Regions from separate parts of the Citrobacter portucalensis genome, predicted to be linked through region 1. Evidence: predicted binding sites of a transcription regulator. Region 1 holds the regulator's gene; each other region holds the start of a gene.
What was found. Region 1 encodes CRP, which controls carbon source genes, mostly activating them, when cyclic AMP is high. Its sites were predicted from a motif close to ATGTGANNNNNNTCACAT; they were not measured.

Region 1 (5,248 bases):
GAGAGGGTGGCGTCACTGCGGCTACGCCGGAATTCCTGCAAGGTTTGCGTGAACTTTGTGACCAGCACCAGGCGCTGTTGGTATTTGATGAAGTGCAGAGTGGAATGGGGCGTACCGGCGATTTGTTTGCCTATATGCACTACGGCGTGACGCCGGATATCCTCACCAGCGCGAAGGCGCTCGGTGGCGGCTTCCCTGTAAGCGCGGTGTTGACCACTCAGGAGATTGCCTCCGCGTTCCACGTGGGTTCGCACGGCTCCACCTACGGCGGTAACCCGCTGGCCTGCGCGGTAGCGGGAGCAGCGTTTGATATCATCAACACGCCGGACGTGCTGGGAGGCATTCAGGCCCGGCGTCAGGCGTTTGTCCAGCATTTGCACAAGATTGATCAACAGTTCGATATTTTCAGCGATATTCGCGGCATGGGGCTGCTGATTGGCGCCGAGCTGAAACCGCAGTTTAAAGGCCGGGCGCGCGATTTCCTCTATGCCGCCGCGCACGAAGGGGTGATGGTGCTGAACGCCGGGCCGGACGTGATGCGTTTCGCGCCGTCGCTGGTAGTGGAGCAGGCGGATATCGATGAAGGAATGCAACGTTTCGCGCAGGCGGTAGCGAAGGTGGTGGGCTGATTGCCGGATGGCGTACAGGGTAAGCTGTGATTCGTAGGCCGGATAAGCGTAGCGCATCCGGCAAATCTCTTAACCTTTCATGTCCCGTAGTCGGCGGCTCAGCCAGATCCCGTGGTGCGGTCGCTGACGCCATGCTACCGACGAAATGGTATGCATGGTGTTCAGATGCCCAAGAACCCGCTGCAGATGCTGCTCAAGGGTGCTTAACGGACCATGGGACAGCATCTCTGGCGCTTCGAGAATATTCACATCTCCCGAGCTTCCCGGCCCATCATATTCCAGCCGCTGCTGACAGCGCTGGAGCGCAATTTCGCAGGACTCCAGATACCGCTGCGCCAAATCCGGCGTCAGCATCGTATGTTCCCTTGCCAGCGTGGTCATCGCGTTGATGTGTTCAACGATGAACTGGCTGTGCGTGACCCACAGTTTCATGTCTGCAAGGTAGTGCGAGTTAAATCCCGGCTCCTGCATTGCCTGGTTCAGCGAGTTGAACAGCGTGTTTTGCGTCTGGTTGACGCGCATGCGTTGATACGCCAGCGGCGTGGCCTGTGGATCGTTGCTGAGGATCAGACGAATTGCCTCCTGGTCGGCTTCTAACGCATCGTGGGCGTTCTTACGCAGCAGACCGCTCTGCCACTGTGGCCACAGCCAGAGCGTGCCGCCAAAGGCGATTAAGCAGCCAATGACCGTATCGACAAACCGCGGCACGATAAACTCTTCCCCATTCAGCGTCAGTAGTTGCAGGGTGTATACCGCCGTTACCGTAAAACCGACGGTAGCCCAGCCGTAGTTTTTACGGATGATCAGATAGCTCACCAGGGTGATCAGCAGCATGGCCGCCAGCGTGAAACCTTCGGGAATATGAAAGTGCAATGTGACGCCGGCAATAACCAGTCCAACGAGCGTACCTACGGAACGGTGTAAGATGCGCACCCGGGTCGCCCCGTAGCCATTTTGCGTAACAAACAGGACTGTCATCAAAATCCAGTAAGGCTTTGGCAGGTGTAAAGCGCTGCCCATCAGGCTGGCGATACTCAACATAACGCTGATGCGTCCGGCATTGCGCAGCGCTGGGGATTTCAACGACAGGTAGTTTTTCAGGGCAGGGATCAGTGGCAACCGACGCTGCTTGTCAGCCATTAAGTCACGGGCATACAGCGGGCGCTGGGTCCGTAGCACGCGGGCAATACGGCTGAAGTGCCAGTAGCAAAATTGCCCCACCGGATTGTCCGGATGCTGCCTGGCGATTTTCTCCAGCGTGCCAATCTGCTTTTCCATCGAGAAACGGGTCGGCAAGCGGTGATACAAAATATCATCGGCCAGTACCCGAAGGCGTTCGGCGACGGTTCGCGCGTTCCAGCGAATTACCTGCTCCGCGTGGCTACGCTCAACCAGTTTTTGCACTTCTTCTGGCTGGTGGAGGCTAACGGAAATATGCTCCTGTAAATCCAGCGCCTCCTGAAAGGCACGCAGCAGGCGTTTGTATTCGTTGTTGTGATGTGCCGACAGCATATGCATTTGCTGATAGCACTGGGTAATCAGATCCACCGCCTTTTGTTGGCGAACCAGCAGGGGAGGCAGCGCTTTTTCTGGGTCGGCATGCTGGGTCAGCATGCTGTACTTGGCTTCACAGTAATCGGCTAATTCACGGTACAGCAAGCTGAGCGATTCGCGGAGCGGTTGCTCGCGCCACATCCAGAACCAGAACCAGTTGAACAGGCCATACCATAACGTGCCCAGCGCGTAGATCAGCAGCGGCTCCCAGACGGGCATATTCCCGGCCAGGCTGAGCGTGAAAATCGCCGCGATAAGCGAGGCTGGCAGTAATCGCGCATGCAAGGGGCTTAGCTCGGCGGTTACGCCAAGAATGAGCGTCAGGCCGGTGAGGATCAATGGTAGCGGTATAGTTTGCGCAAGCAGTAGCTGCATGATCAAGCTGCACCCGGCAAACAGCGATGCACCAATGACTAAGCGTTTGAAAAAGCGCTTGTGCGGGGTATCAAGACCGGCAATGTTGCAGCAGGCAGGGACGAGGGAAAAGAGAAGCCCCAAATGAAGCTGACCGATGATCAGACCAACAGCCACAGGTAAACATAGCACCAGCGTTTGTCGTAGTGCGTAGTTGATCTCTGGGTGGTATATCAGTCTTCGCCACATCGGAGTAAACAAAAGTGGCGCATTACTGGGTAACGCGCCACTTCGATGGGGTTAACGCGTGCCGTAGACGACGATGGTCTTACCGTGTGCGGAGATCAGGTTCTGATCTTCCAGCATCTTCAGAATACGACCGACGGTCTCACGGGAGCAGCCAACGATCTGGCCGATTTCCTGACGGGTGATTTTAATCTGCATGCCGTCCGGGTGGGTCATCGCATCAGGCTGTTTCGCCAGATTCAGCAGAGTCTGCGCGATACGACCGGTTACGTCGAGGAAGGCAAGGTTGCCCACTTTTTCAGACGTGACCTGCAGACGACGAGCCATCTGAGAAGACAGGCGCATCAGAATATCCGGGTTGACCTGGATTAATTGGCGAAATTTTTTGTAGGAAATTTCAGCGACTTCACATGCGGTTTTGGCACGTACCCAGGCGCTACGTTCCTGACCTTCTTCGAAGAGGCCTAATTCACCAATAAAATCGCCCTGATTCAGATAAGAAAGGATCATTTCTTTCCCTTCTTCATCTTTGATCAGCACTGCCACGGAGCCTTTAACGATGTAATACAACGTTTCCGCTTTTTCACCCTGGTGAATCAGCGTGCTCTTCGATGGGTACTTATGAATATGGCAATGAGACAAGAACCATTCGAGAGTCGGGTCTGTTTGCGGTTTGCCAAGCACCATGCGCGGTTATCCTCTGTTATAAGCTGTCTCCAGAGCCAGAAAACGACGCTGCCTCTGGGTTTGCAAAAATATGCTTCCCGCTACCTGGGAAAGGGGCTGTCAAAAATATACTGCAGCCTGTAATGTGATGTCCTCTGCATACATGCAGTACGTCAATGTATTACTGTAGCATCCCGTCTGTTTTAGCATAGCTTTCGCCGTGTGTCTCCTGGTGTCTCGCTTCAGCATGACGCAGGTCGCCTTCCGTTGCGAGAATTGTTATGTGCGCGTAATCTGTCAGGAAAATTGAAACATTGGAGTTACGAAATATGCAAGCGCGTGTAAAGTGGGTTGAGGGGTTAACCTTCCTCGGTGAGTCCGCCTCTGGCCACCAAATTTTGATGGACGGTAACTCCGGTGATAAAGCGCCGAGCCCGATGGAAATGGTATTAATGGCTGCCGGCGGTTGTAGCGCAATTGATGTGGTATCGATCCTGCAAAAGGGTCGTCAGGATGTGACCAACTGCGAAGTGAAACTGACTTCAGAGCGTCGTGATGAAGCGCCGCGCCTGTTTACCCACATCAACCTGCATTTCATCGTAACGGGTAACGATCTGAAAGATGCGTCAGTCTCCCGCGCCGTCGATCTTTCAGCGGAAAAATACTGCTCCGTGGCGTTGATGCTGGAAAAGGCAGTGAATATTACCCATTCCTATGAAGTGGTTGCTGCTGCGTGATGTCATGCCTGATGGCGTTTCACTTATCAGGCCTACAGGATATAAACACGTAGGCCGGATAAGGCATCAGCCGCCATCCGGCAAAAGACCACATCACTCTATCTTCTTACCTTCCATCAGTCGCTGTACCAGCGGCAGCATAATCAATTCCATCGCCAGACCCATCTTGCCGCCAGGTACGACTAACGTATTGATATGGGAAATGAATGATCCCTGCAACATGGCCAGTAACCACGGGAAGTCGATCCCTTCCAGGTTACGAAAATGAATCACGACAAAGCTTTCATCCAGTGATGGAATGCTCTTAGCGGCAAAGGGGTTGGAGGTATCGACGGTCGGTACGCGCTGGAAGTTAATATGCGTCCGGGAAAACTGCGGCGTGATGTAATTGATGTAATCGTCCATTGAACGCACCACCGAGTCCATCACCGCTTCACGCGAATGTCCACGCTCGCTGGTATCGCGGGTCAGCTTCTGGATCCATTCCAGGTTTACGATAGGTACCACGCCAACCAGCAGATCGACATGCCGGGCCACGTTTTGCTGCGGGGTGACAACACCGCCGTGCAGCCCTTCGTAGAACAGTACATCCGTCGGTTCAGGCAGCGGCTGCCAGGGCGTGAATGTCCCCGGAACCTGGTTCCACGGTACGGCCTCATCGTAAGTGTGCAGATATTTTCGCGACTGGCCTTTGCCCGTCTGACCGTATTCGATGAAGGTTTGTTCCAGCAAGCCGAAGTCATTAGCTTCGGGGCCAAAATAGCTGATATGCCGCCCGGCATCGCGCGCTTTGCGAATCGCCATGTCCATTTCCGGACGGGTATAGCGATGAAAACTGTCACCTTCCACCTCGGCGGCGCGCAGATTTAACTGCGCGAAAATTTTACGAAACGCGAGGCTGGTGGTGGTGGTCCCCGCGCCGCTGGATCCTGTTACCGCAATCACCGGATGTTTGGCAGACATAACAACTCCATGAAATGGTTGTAATTATAGTAAAGTCGGCCGGCGGCTACGGATTACTCGTGAATCTGCTTCCTCGGCATAATGTTGACCGTTTCATGC
Region 2 (5,248 bases), 1.0 Mb from region 1:
TGCCCGCATCCACTACGGTAGTGACGCCGGTCGCAATACCAACGCTATCCGGCTGGTCGTGGTAAATCGGGGATTTCGGGTAGCAATGAACGTGGGAGTCAATCCAGCCTGCGCTGACGTAGCACTCACCGCCCAGCTCGATGGTTTTCAGCGCCGGGCCATCAACGTCGCCCAACGCCGCAATCTTGCCGTCTTTGAGCGCAATATCGCTCACCGTATCGTCAACGAGGCGCGCACGGCGCAGGAGTAAATCAAACATGTCTCTCTCTCCTGTTGAAATGGGGGCGGTCGTGTAGGCCTGATAAGCGCAGCGCCATCAGGCGTCATTGCCGGATGGCGGCTGCGCCTTATCCGGCCTACAACGACACACCATCAACTAATGGCAATCGGGAAGATGGACCCGAGGATCATTGCGCCGAGGATCGCCCCGCCGGTAATCGGTTTTTGCCACAGGTAAAACAGCAGCGCGCCTGCCAGAGAACCGATTCCGATAGGAATCGAAGCCGTCATCGCGCTGAGGATAATCAACGGCCCGAGGAAGCGTCCGGAGGCGTTACCGGCCCCCATCATGACGTCCGCACCGTAGGTCGAGTCGCTCTGGTTGATGGTGAACTTACGCGCCAGAATGATGATGTAGCCAATCGCCAGACCAATCACCAGACCGGTGACCAGCGAGGCGGCGAAGTTGGCGACCGGGAAGATAATGCCCGCGCCCAGCAGCAGCGCCGGAACACCTAACCCAACCCCGGTTTGAATCGCCCCGCCGATATCCAAAATCCCCACCAGCGAACCTTCAATGATGCGGGCAAACAGGAAGCTTGCGCCAAATGCCGCCACTGCTCCGTAGGATCCGGTATCCATTCCCGCCTTCAGCATCGCCACAAAAGCCACTTCGTTAAATGCGCCAATACCGTACAGGTAGTACATGTGTGTTCCGGCAAACACGCCAGAGGAGAGCAGGCCCACGAAGATCGGGAACGACCAGTCAGCGAACCAAAAACCTTTATTCTGTTCCATGATGACCTCCGTTATTTGCCGCTGAGCGAGTTGTGGATAAGTTCGAGCCAGTTAGGCACGGTCAGATGGAAGGATTCGATCATCTTCATGTCGAAGCCACGGAAGAAGCCGCTCAGGACAAACAGCGCGACGATAGCCACCATCATCACTTTAGTGACGTGGTTCCAGCCGCTCTCTTCAACACCTTTGCCGATCAAAATGCCGAGAACCAGACCCGGAACGGCGTTACCCATGATCAGCTGCGCCGCGCCGCCAAAAACGGTGGCCCAGAAGCCAGATTTCTTACCGGCATCGATCGCCGCCAGCCAGAAGATTACTGGCATCACGGTGTTAACCAGCAGGTTAGCCGCGGGCACCAGCACCTTGACGGCGGTAACCTGCAAGGCTTCCGGTACAGATGATGCGGTGAGGTTCAGGAAGGTCACCACGATCATCCCGATAACGCCGCAGGCAATTGCCATGTGTTTGGGGTCGTGCAGCGTTTCACCGACGTTGCGATTTTTAATCATCAGCGCGGCGGCGCCCCAGTTGGGGATGATGCGATGGTCGACGTCCTGCGTGAACGCCCCCGCCGCAACAGAGGAAGCCCAGGCGTTAAAGAAGAAGCCCAGGCCGAACGAGAAGTGAGAAGCCGGATCCCCTTCGCAGGAATTCAGTTCTCCCAGAGTACGAAACGCGCCCATCCCTTGAGTGGTAGGCGCATGAAACATGCGTGCAGCCCCAGCGCCGACACCAACGCCAACCAACGCGCCGATGATGAGCGATTTTATTAATATTATCAGGAACATAATTATGCCTTTTAATAGAAAATCAGCGTTGCGTAACGAAATCCACCTTGTCGAGATTGATGGCAGTCACGTTGACGGTCACGTCCAGCTCCACGCTGAAAGTGCGTCTTTCCCGGCGCAATAAGAGGAATAAAAACGCCTCTTTACGCACCGATTCACGCGCTTGAACAACCTGCACATCCTGTGGCTCAATACGCAGTAAGATATGCGGCGACGCTTTCATCACCGCAGCCTGAACGTGGTTCAGGGCATCGGCAAAGGCGCGAGCTTTGGTCTCGCCCTTACCCGTGACTCTCACCGTGGTGGTGAATTGCTCTTTCATGCTTAAGCGCCGTATTTCTTTTGCCACGCCTGCACCAGGCGCTCGCCGAGCTCTTCTTTGTCCATAAAGCCGAATCCCAGTACGTTGCACCCTTCGTTGATGGCGGTTACCCCTTCATCGACCGATCGCATGCCGTATTTCGCCTTGTAGCCGTATTTGGTCTGCGCGGTAATCGCACCCGCACCACCGCTGCCGCAAAACGAGATACCAAAGGTGGCGTTTTCCGCTTTCATCACGTCACCCAGCTTCATATCTGCTGCAACGCCCGGCACCACAACGGCACGGCCACCCGCTTTCTCTACGCCTGCCGCCACTTTCTGGCCTTTACCCAGACGATCGCCAATCACTACGGTAATCTGTTCCATCTTTTGCTCCTTAAAGGTTGTCTTTCGCGACTTCGAAGTGCACCGACAGCAGCCAGGCCTCTTCCTCAGGAAGATTGCCAAACTCGGCGACCACGTCGCGGGCAAGCGCCATTGATTCGGCAGATATTTCATCAAACAAGCTGGCATCGACCTCTGGTAAGGGTTCACCCGTTACCGAGCGGTGCGCCATGGCGCGAACATGCGACGTCAGCATCTGTTCCTGTACGGCGTTGGGAATAATGTTGCGTTCACGCAGCAAGGCATACACCTGCGCCAGCATGCGGTCGGCCAGTTCCACCGATTCCCCCATGTCATTCATTACAGCTCCGTTATTCACTCGTCTTACCCCGTTAATGTCTCTGAGGATAAATTAGCGACGGAGGTTATGAGTTTGTAGCGAGTTGTTTTCCACTTCGAAGTGGAAAGGTGTGCAGCGATAGTGATCTGTGCCGCAAAAAGAGCTGGAACCACGATTTATCACTGGAAGAATGTGATTGAGATCGCAAGAGCGAGCAGAAAAATGGAAGGAAGTGCGAACAATGAATGGGCGATAAAAATGAAAAAATGTGATGGGGATAGCGTTTACTTATGGGACGTGCAGTAGCGGGGTGTTGTATCCGACCTACGGGTATGCAGGCCGGATAGCGCAGATTAGCGGAACTTCTTGTGGTTTTCGTTGCGCGTGGTTTTCAGCTCTTCCGCAACGGCTTTCGCCTCTTTAACTTTACCTTCGTTCGCCAGCTTCAACGCACCGTCGATCTGACCGATCAGCGTGTCAAAGCCGTGGCGGAAATCCTTCATCTCCGGGCTGTCCGGGGATTTGTTTTCCAGCTTCGGCGGCGTTCCCTTTTGCGCGTCCAGCGCAGCTGCACGCATTTTGGTTAACGCATCTTTCAGTTCAGTCGCATTATCCGTTTTTTCGACGATTTTCAGGTTGTCGTTGAGGATCCCCATATCGTCTTCAAGATCGGCTGCAAACGCAGAAGAACCAAGAACCAGCGTTGAAGCTGCGACGATCGCTAACAGGTGTTTACGCATTGCTCACTTCCTTTTTTATTATTCAAAAATAAACAAACGCCAGATACCCTCAATAATTCACGCCACAGCTTGAAGTATGACGGGTATTATTGCCCGGCGATCTTCATCTCCGGCAACAGGACCGAACCACACTGAATATTACTGCGCGTTTCAATATCGTTGCCGACGGTGACGATATTACGCCACATCTCTTTTAAGTTACCGGCGATGGTAATTTCACTCACCGGGTACTGAATTTCACCGTTTTCGACCCAGAAGCCCGCCGCGCCGCGCGAGTAATCGCCGGTAATGCCGCTTACGCCCTGTCCCATCAGCTCGGTAACCACAAGACCTGTGCCCATCTCTTTGAGCAACTGCTCGAAGCTTAGACCCTGTCCCGGAATTCGCCAGTTGTGGATCCCGCCTGCATGACCGGTGCTCTTAAGCCCCAGCTTACGTGCGGAGTAGTTGGTCAGCAGCCACTGAGTCAGCACACCGTCTTTAATAATGTCGCGGCGTTCGGTCCGTACGCCTTCGCTGTCGAACGGTGAAGACGCCAGCCCTTTCAGCAAGTGTGGATGTTCTTCAATGGTCAGCCATTCCGGCAGAATTTGCTTGCCCAGCGAGTCGAGCAGGAAGGTGGATTTGCGGTACACCGAGCCGCCCGCAATGGCGCCAACCAGGTGTCCGAACAGTCCGGTCGCCACTTCATTGGCGAAAATCACCGGCGCTTTCATGGTGGAAAGCTTACGCGGAGACAGGCGAGATAAGGTACGGCGAGCGCAGTCTGCCCCCACCCACTCCGGCGTTTGCAGATCGCCCATCGCCCGGCCAATGGTGTAAGCGTAATCACGCTCCATATCACCATTTTCTTCTGCGATTACGCAACTGGAAAGGGAATGGCGCGTGGAGCAGTAGCCCTGCAGCATACCGTGGCTGTTGCCAAACACTTTGATACCATAGTGGCTGTTAAAGCTGCCGCCTTCGGTGTTGGTGATGCGTTTGTCGGCCTGCAACGCCGCCTGTTCAGCGCGGGCAGCCAGTTCGATAGCTTCGTCAGGGGAAACTTCCGCCGGGTGGAACAGGTCCAGATCGGGCGCATCAAAGGCCAGCAGTTCTTTATCTGCCACGCCCGCGCACGGGTCCGGCGAAGTGTAACGTGCAATGTCCAGCGCGGCCTGCACGGTGCGTGCAATCGCCTGCGGGCTTAAATCGGTGGACGATGCGCTGCCCTTACGGTTCTGGTGGTAAACCGTAATCCCCAGTGCACCATCGCTATTGAATTCGACGTTCTCCACTTCACCATAACGGGTGCTGACGCTAATACCCGTGGTCTTGCTCACAGCGACTTCCGCGCCATCCGACTTACCTGATGCTAATTCCAGTGCCGTCGAGACTGCTTCTTCCAGAATCTTACGCTGCGCTTCAACTTGTGAGATTACTTTCATCGCAAATGCCATAATGTAGAGAGAGTTTCTCTGAAGTCTAACAGAGAACCGTTTTTCAGTGCGCATCTTAACTGGTAACATTAGCCTCTTTTTTTAAGGAGCCTGACATGACTAAGCAGCCCGAAGACTGGCTCGACGACGTTCCCGGTGATGACATCGAAGACGAAGACGATGAAATTATCTGGGTCAGTAAAAGTGAAATAAAACGTGACGCCGAGGAGTTAAAACACCTGGGTGTGGAACTGGTAAAACTGGGGAAAAACGCGCTGGACAAAATCCCGCTCGATGCGG
Region 3 (5,248 bases), 2.2 Mb from region 1:
ACAGACATAAAAACCCCACAGACGGGCTGTGGGGATGAAAAGTACAGCAGATTAGCCGCGGCGGCGTTCGAAATCGACCATGAAATCGGTCAGTGCTTTAACACCTTCAAGCGGCATGGCATTGTAGATGGACGCACGCATACCGCCGACTACACGATGCCCTTTCAGCGCGTGCAGGCCCGCAGCAAAAGACTCTTCCAGGAACAGTTTATCCAATGCGCTGTCAGCCAACTGGAACGGTACGTTCATGCGTGAACGGTTGGATTTCGCCACATCGTTACGGTAGAAATCGCTGTTATCGATTACGCCGTAGAGCAATTCCGCTTTTTGCTGGTTAATTTTATCCATCGCATTAACACCGCCCTGCTTTTTCAGCCATTTAAAGACCAGGCCAGACAGATACCAGGCAAAGGTTGGCGGCGTATTGAACATGGAATCGTTGTCATTCAGCACGGTATAGTCGAGGATTGACGGGCATGAGACATGAGCTTTACCCAGTAAATCTTCACGGACGATGACAATCGTCAGACCGGCCGGGCCGATATTTTTCTGTGCCCCGGCATAAATTACGCCATAACGGCTAACGTCAAGCGGTGCGGAAAGAATGGTGGAGGACAGATCCGCCGTGACCACAACGTTGCTGGCAAAATTCGGCGTTTCATCGATCGCAATGCCATCGATGGTTTCGTTCGGGCAATAGTGCAGGTATGCCGCGTTATCAGAAAGCTGCCATTCACTCATCGGCTTAACAGCACGCAGGCCGTCCACGGTGACTTTGGCATCAATAACGTTTGGCGTGCAGTATTTTTTCGCTTCTTTAATTGCGCTGGCGGCCCAATAACCGGCATCGACGTAATCCGCGGTGGTTTTATCGCCCAGAATATTTAACGGGATACCCGCGAACTGCCCGCGACCACCGCCATGGCAGAACAACACTTTATAGTTGGAGGGGATGCTGAGAAGATCGCGAAAATCCTGCTCCGCTTCCTCTGCGACCTGGATGAATTCTTTGCCACGGTGGCTAATTTCCATCACTGACGTGCCAAGACCGTTCCAGTCACAAAGATCCTGTTGAGCCAGTTTAAGTACTTCTGCCGGTAACATTGCCGGACCAGAACTAAAATTGAAGACCTGAGCCATTTCCCCTCACCACGTTGTGTTGTTGTCCAATCAACATCCTGTCATTGACGATAATCCGGTGACAGACATTGGTATAAGTTATTCCTGTGGATATCGGTTTTATCATTCAGTGACACGCGCCGCAATGGGTAAAACTGGCAAGGGTAAAAATGTGTCATCGGTCACACAACAGAATCTATCGGATTGACGGGTAAAAACCGAGATTTTTGCTGTCAGGTAACCCGTTTTGCCCGACTGGCCTTCGACCATTCTGGATTTGCACAGCGCGGACATAATTGATGATCTCCGGCCTTCATTTGCACCACTTCGCTACAACGTATGCAGGCATAGTCCCCTGCTTCAGGTATTACTTTAAATCGTTGCGTACAACGTTTAGGCAAAATACTGAGCCCCGGCTTTACGTCTTCATCGGCAAAGAAGTAGACGCTGATTTGCCCATTCGTCTCCAGAATAGCCAGTTTCACTTGTCCCAATTGCTCCACGCCGTTCAAACGCAGTTCCATAAAGAATTCAAATTCCGTCATATTGGCGCTATTGAGCTTTGACCATGCCAGCTCGCCGTCTTCAATGATGACCACTGGCTTGCCTTCCAGTAGATCTTCCAGCTTTTCGCTGTGTGACATCAGCCACATGACAAGACGATAAAGCAGCGCCAGGGTAATAAAAACCACCAGCACCGGAATCATCGGCACATCGTCATAAAACGCAACATCGCCCGCCGCAGAGCCCAGCGTAAGAATAATCAGCACTTCAAAAAGCGACATCTGCCGTACGCCACGCCGCCCTGTAAGCTTTAAAAACAGAAAAACCAATATAAAGGTATAGAGACTGCGCAGCGCAACCTCACCAAGAAACTCCATTGGCACCTTATCCAGTGCCATACGCTGTAAATCGAATGCTTTCATTTTGTGCTCTTAACATTGTTGACTGTGTGAAAGCATAGCCAATAGTTTTATTTACGCCTGGGCTCCGGCGGCGATAGCGCCGTTCATTGAAAACCCGTATCATTGCGCGCTTTCCGTACGACAAAAGTGATTTTCATGACGCAAACATTTATCCCCGGCAAAGATGCCGCTCTGGAAGACTCCATCGCTCGCTTCCAGCAAAAATTACTCGACCTTGGTTTTCAAATTGAAGAAGCTTCGTGGTTGAATCCCGTCCCTAACGTCTGGTCTGTACATATTCGCGACAAAGAATGCGCGCTGTGCTTCACCAACGGTAAAGGTGCGACAAAAAAAGCGGCGCTGGCTTCTGCGCTGGGTGAATACTTTGAGCGTCTGTCGACTAACTACTTCTTTGCAGATTTCTGGCTGGGCGAAACTATCGCCAATGGCCCGTTCGTGCATTATCCGAACGAAAAATGGTTCCCGCTGACTGAAGACGACGATGTTCCAGAAGGTTTACTGGATGCACGTCTGCGTGCGTTTTACGATCCAGATAACGAACTGGCCGGCAGCATGCTTATCGATCTACAGTCTGGTAATGAAGAGCGTGGCGTCTGTGGCCTGCCGTTTACCCGCCAGTCTGATAACCAGACCGTCTACATTCCGATGAATATTATCGGCAACCTGTATGTTTCTAACGGCATGTCTGCGGGTAACACACCTAACGAAGCTCGCGTTCAGGGCCTGTCTGAAGTCTTTGAGCGCCATGTGAAGAACCGTATTATCGCCGAAAGCATCAGCCTGCCGGAAATCCCGGCCGAGGTGATGGCGCGCTATCCGGCAGTGGTGGAGTCCATCGCCACACTGGAAGCGGAAGGTTTCCCAATTTTTGCCTACGATGGCTCGCTGGGCGGCAAGTATCCGGTGATTTGCGTTGTCCTGTTCAACCCGGTCAACGGTACCTGCTTTGCCTCCTTCGGCGCACACCCGGATTTCGGCGTTGCGCTGGAGCGTACCGTGACTGAACTGCTGCAGGGCCGTGGTCTGAAGGATCTTGATGTCTTCACCCCACCGACCTTCGACGATGAGGAAGTGGCAGAACATACCAACCTTGAAACTCACTTCATCGATTCCAGCGGTCTGATCTCCTGGGATCTGTTCAAGCAGGATGCCGACTATCCGTTCGTTGACTGGAATTTCTCCGGCACCACGGAAGAAGAGTTCGCCACCCTGATGGCCATCTTCAATGCTGAAGATAAAGAAGTGTATATCGCTGACTATGAGCACCTGGGCGTTTACGCGTGCCGCATTATTGTTCCGGGAATGTCTGACATCTATCCGGCAGAAGATCTGTGGTTAGCCAACAACGCTATGGGCACCCATCTGCGTGACACCATTCTTTCTCTGCCAGGCAGTGAGTGGGATAAAGAAGACTACCTCAATCTGATTGAACAGTTGGATGAAGAAGGTTTTGACGACTTCACCCGCGTGCGCGAGCTGCTCGGTCTGGCGACCGGTGCGGATAACGGTTGGTACACCCTGCGTATTGGCGAGCTTAAAGTGATGCTGGCGCTGGCCGGTGGCGATCTGGAGCAGGCCTTGGTGTGGACCGAATGGACGATGGAATTTAACGCCTCCGTCTTTAGCACGGAACGTGCAAACTACTATCGCTGCCTGCAAACATTGTTGCTGCTGTCTCAGGAAGAAGACCGTCAGCCGCTGCAGTATCTGAACGCATTCGTCCGCATGTACGGCGCTGAGGCGGTTGAAGCGGCAAGTGCGGCACTGAGTGGTGAAGCGCCGTTTTATGGACTTCAGCCAGTAGACAGCGATCTGCACGCATTCCCGGCACATCAGTCTCTGCTGAAAGCCTATGAGAAATTGCAACGCGCGAAAGCGGCACACTGGTCAAAATAGTGACAAACAACTTGCCTCGAGTAGGCTAAATGTATTGTCTGAGCTATATTACGGGGCGCTTAAAGCGCCCCGTTTTTTATTTTGGTCAAACCAAAAAATAAATGTAAAAACAAGGTTAAATATTAGTAGTTGATATTAAAAAAATTAGCTTATTAATGTGGTTTTTTATCTCAATTACTCCATTTTAATTAACCGCACCATAGGAGGCTGAAAGAAAAAATTCAACTCACTTTATAATTTTTAAAATTTATTTTTATATGGATAATCAACATGTTACACCGTAATCGCATAAAAACCATGCGTCTTGCGGGCCTATAAGCCAGGCGAGATATGATCTATATCAAATTCTCATCTATAATGCTTTGTTAGTATCTCGTCGCCGACTTAATAAAGAGAGAGTTAGTGTGAAAGCTGACAACCCTTTTGATCTTATTCTACCTGCTGCAATGGCCAAAGTTGCCGAAGAAGCAGGCGTCTATAAAGCAACGAAACATCCGCTTAAGACGTTCTATCTGGCAATTACTGCCGGTGTATTCATTTCAATTGCCTTTGTTTTCTATATCACCGCCACAACCGGCACTGGTACTATGCCTTTCGGCATGGCGAAATTAGTAGGTGGTATCTGCTTTTCCCTGGGGCTGATCCTTTGTGTTGTCTGCGGTGCAGACCTCTTCACTTCAACCGTACTGATCGTCGTTGCTAAAGCCAGTGGTCGTATTACCTGGGGTCAGTTAGCGAAAAACTGGCTTAACGTTTATGTCGGCAACCTGATTGGCGCCCTGATCTTTGTGTTACTCATGTGGCTTTCTGGCGAGTATATGACCGCCAACGGCGCATGGGGGCTCAACGTTCTGCAAACAGCCGACCACAAAGTGCACCATACTTTTGTTGAGGCAGTGAGCCTTGGTATCCTGGCTAACCTGATGGTGTGTCTGGCCGTATGGATGAGCTACTCGGGCCGCAGCCTGATGGACAAAGCGTTTATTATGGTATTACCGGTCGCAATGTTTGTTGCCAGCGGTTTTGAGCACAGTATCGCAAACATGTTTATGATCCCTATGGGTATTGTAATACGCGATTTCGCCACCCCGGAATTCTGGACCGCAGTTGGGTCTTCTCCGGAGAATTTTTCTCACCTGACCGTGATGAATTTCATCACCGATAACCTGATTCCGGTTACGATCGGTAACATTATCGGCGGCGGTTTGTTGGTCGGGTTGACATACTGGGTCATTTATCTGCGTGGTAACGATCATCATTAATCTGTTGATGCCCATTACACGCAGTAAATAAAAAATCCACTTAAG

Region 2: a site for CRP is predicted at 2,981-2,998, ahead of LY264_RS21825 (glycine dehydrogenase). Genes of this name have one in related genera too.
Region 3: a site for CRP is predicted at 1,290-1,307, ahead of serC (3-phosphoserine/phosphohydroxythreonine transaminase). Genes of this name have one in related genera too.

Annotation. Positions count from the first base shown of each region.
Region 1 is NZ_CP092466.1:400,700-405,947, forward strand. It holds gene argD (bifunctional acetylornithine/succinyldiaminopimelate transaminase) at 1-629, shown strand, start outside; gene LY264_RS01855 (YccS/YhfK family putative transporter) at 699-2,786, opposite strand; gene crp (cAMP-activated global transcriptional regulator CRP) at 2,838-3,470, opposite strand; gene LY264_RS01865 (OsmC family protein) at 3,779-4,186, shown strand; gene LY264_RS01870 (phosphoribulokinase) at 4,280-5,149, opposite strand; gene LY264_RS01875 (YheU family protein) at 5,203-5,248, opposite strand, start outside.
Region 2 is NZ_CP092466.1:4,507,276-4,512,523, forward strand. It holds gene LY264_RS21800 (amidohydrolase/deacetylase family metallohydrolase) at 1-259, opposite strand, end outside; gene LY264_RS21805 (DUF4310 family protein) at 373-1,017, opposite strand; gene LY264_RS21810 (DUF4311 domain-containing protein) at 1,029-1,805, opposite strand; gene LY264_RS21815 (DUF4312 family protein) at 1,828-2,127, opposite strand; gene LY264_RS21820 (SFCGS family glycine-rich protein) at 2,130-2,492, opposite strand; gene LY264_RS21825 (glycine dehydrogenase) at 2,503-2,811, opposite strand; gene cybC (cytochrome b562) at 3,144-3,530, opposite strand; gene pmbA (metalloprotease PmbA) at 3,617-4,969, opposite strand; gene yjgA (ribosome biogenesis factor YjgA) at 5,065-5,248, shown strand, end outside.
Region 3 is NZ_CP092466.1:3,310,251-3,315,498, forward strand. It holds gene serC (3-phosphoserine/phosphohydroxythreonine transaminase) at 52-1,140, opposite strand; gene LY264_RS16200 (DUF421 domain-containing protein) at 1,353-2,045, opposite strand; gene ycaO (30S ribosomal protein S12 methylthiotransferase accessory factor YcaO) at 2,181-3,941, shown strand; gene focA (formate transporter FocA) at 4,346-5,203, shown strand.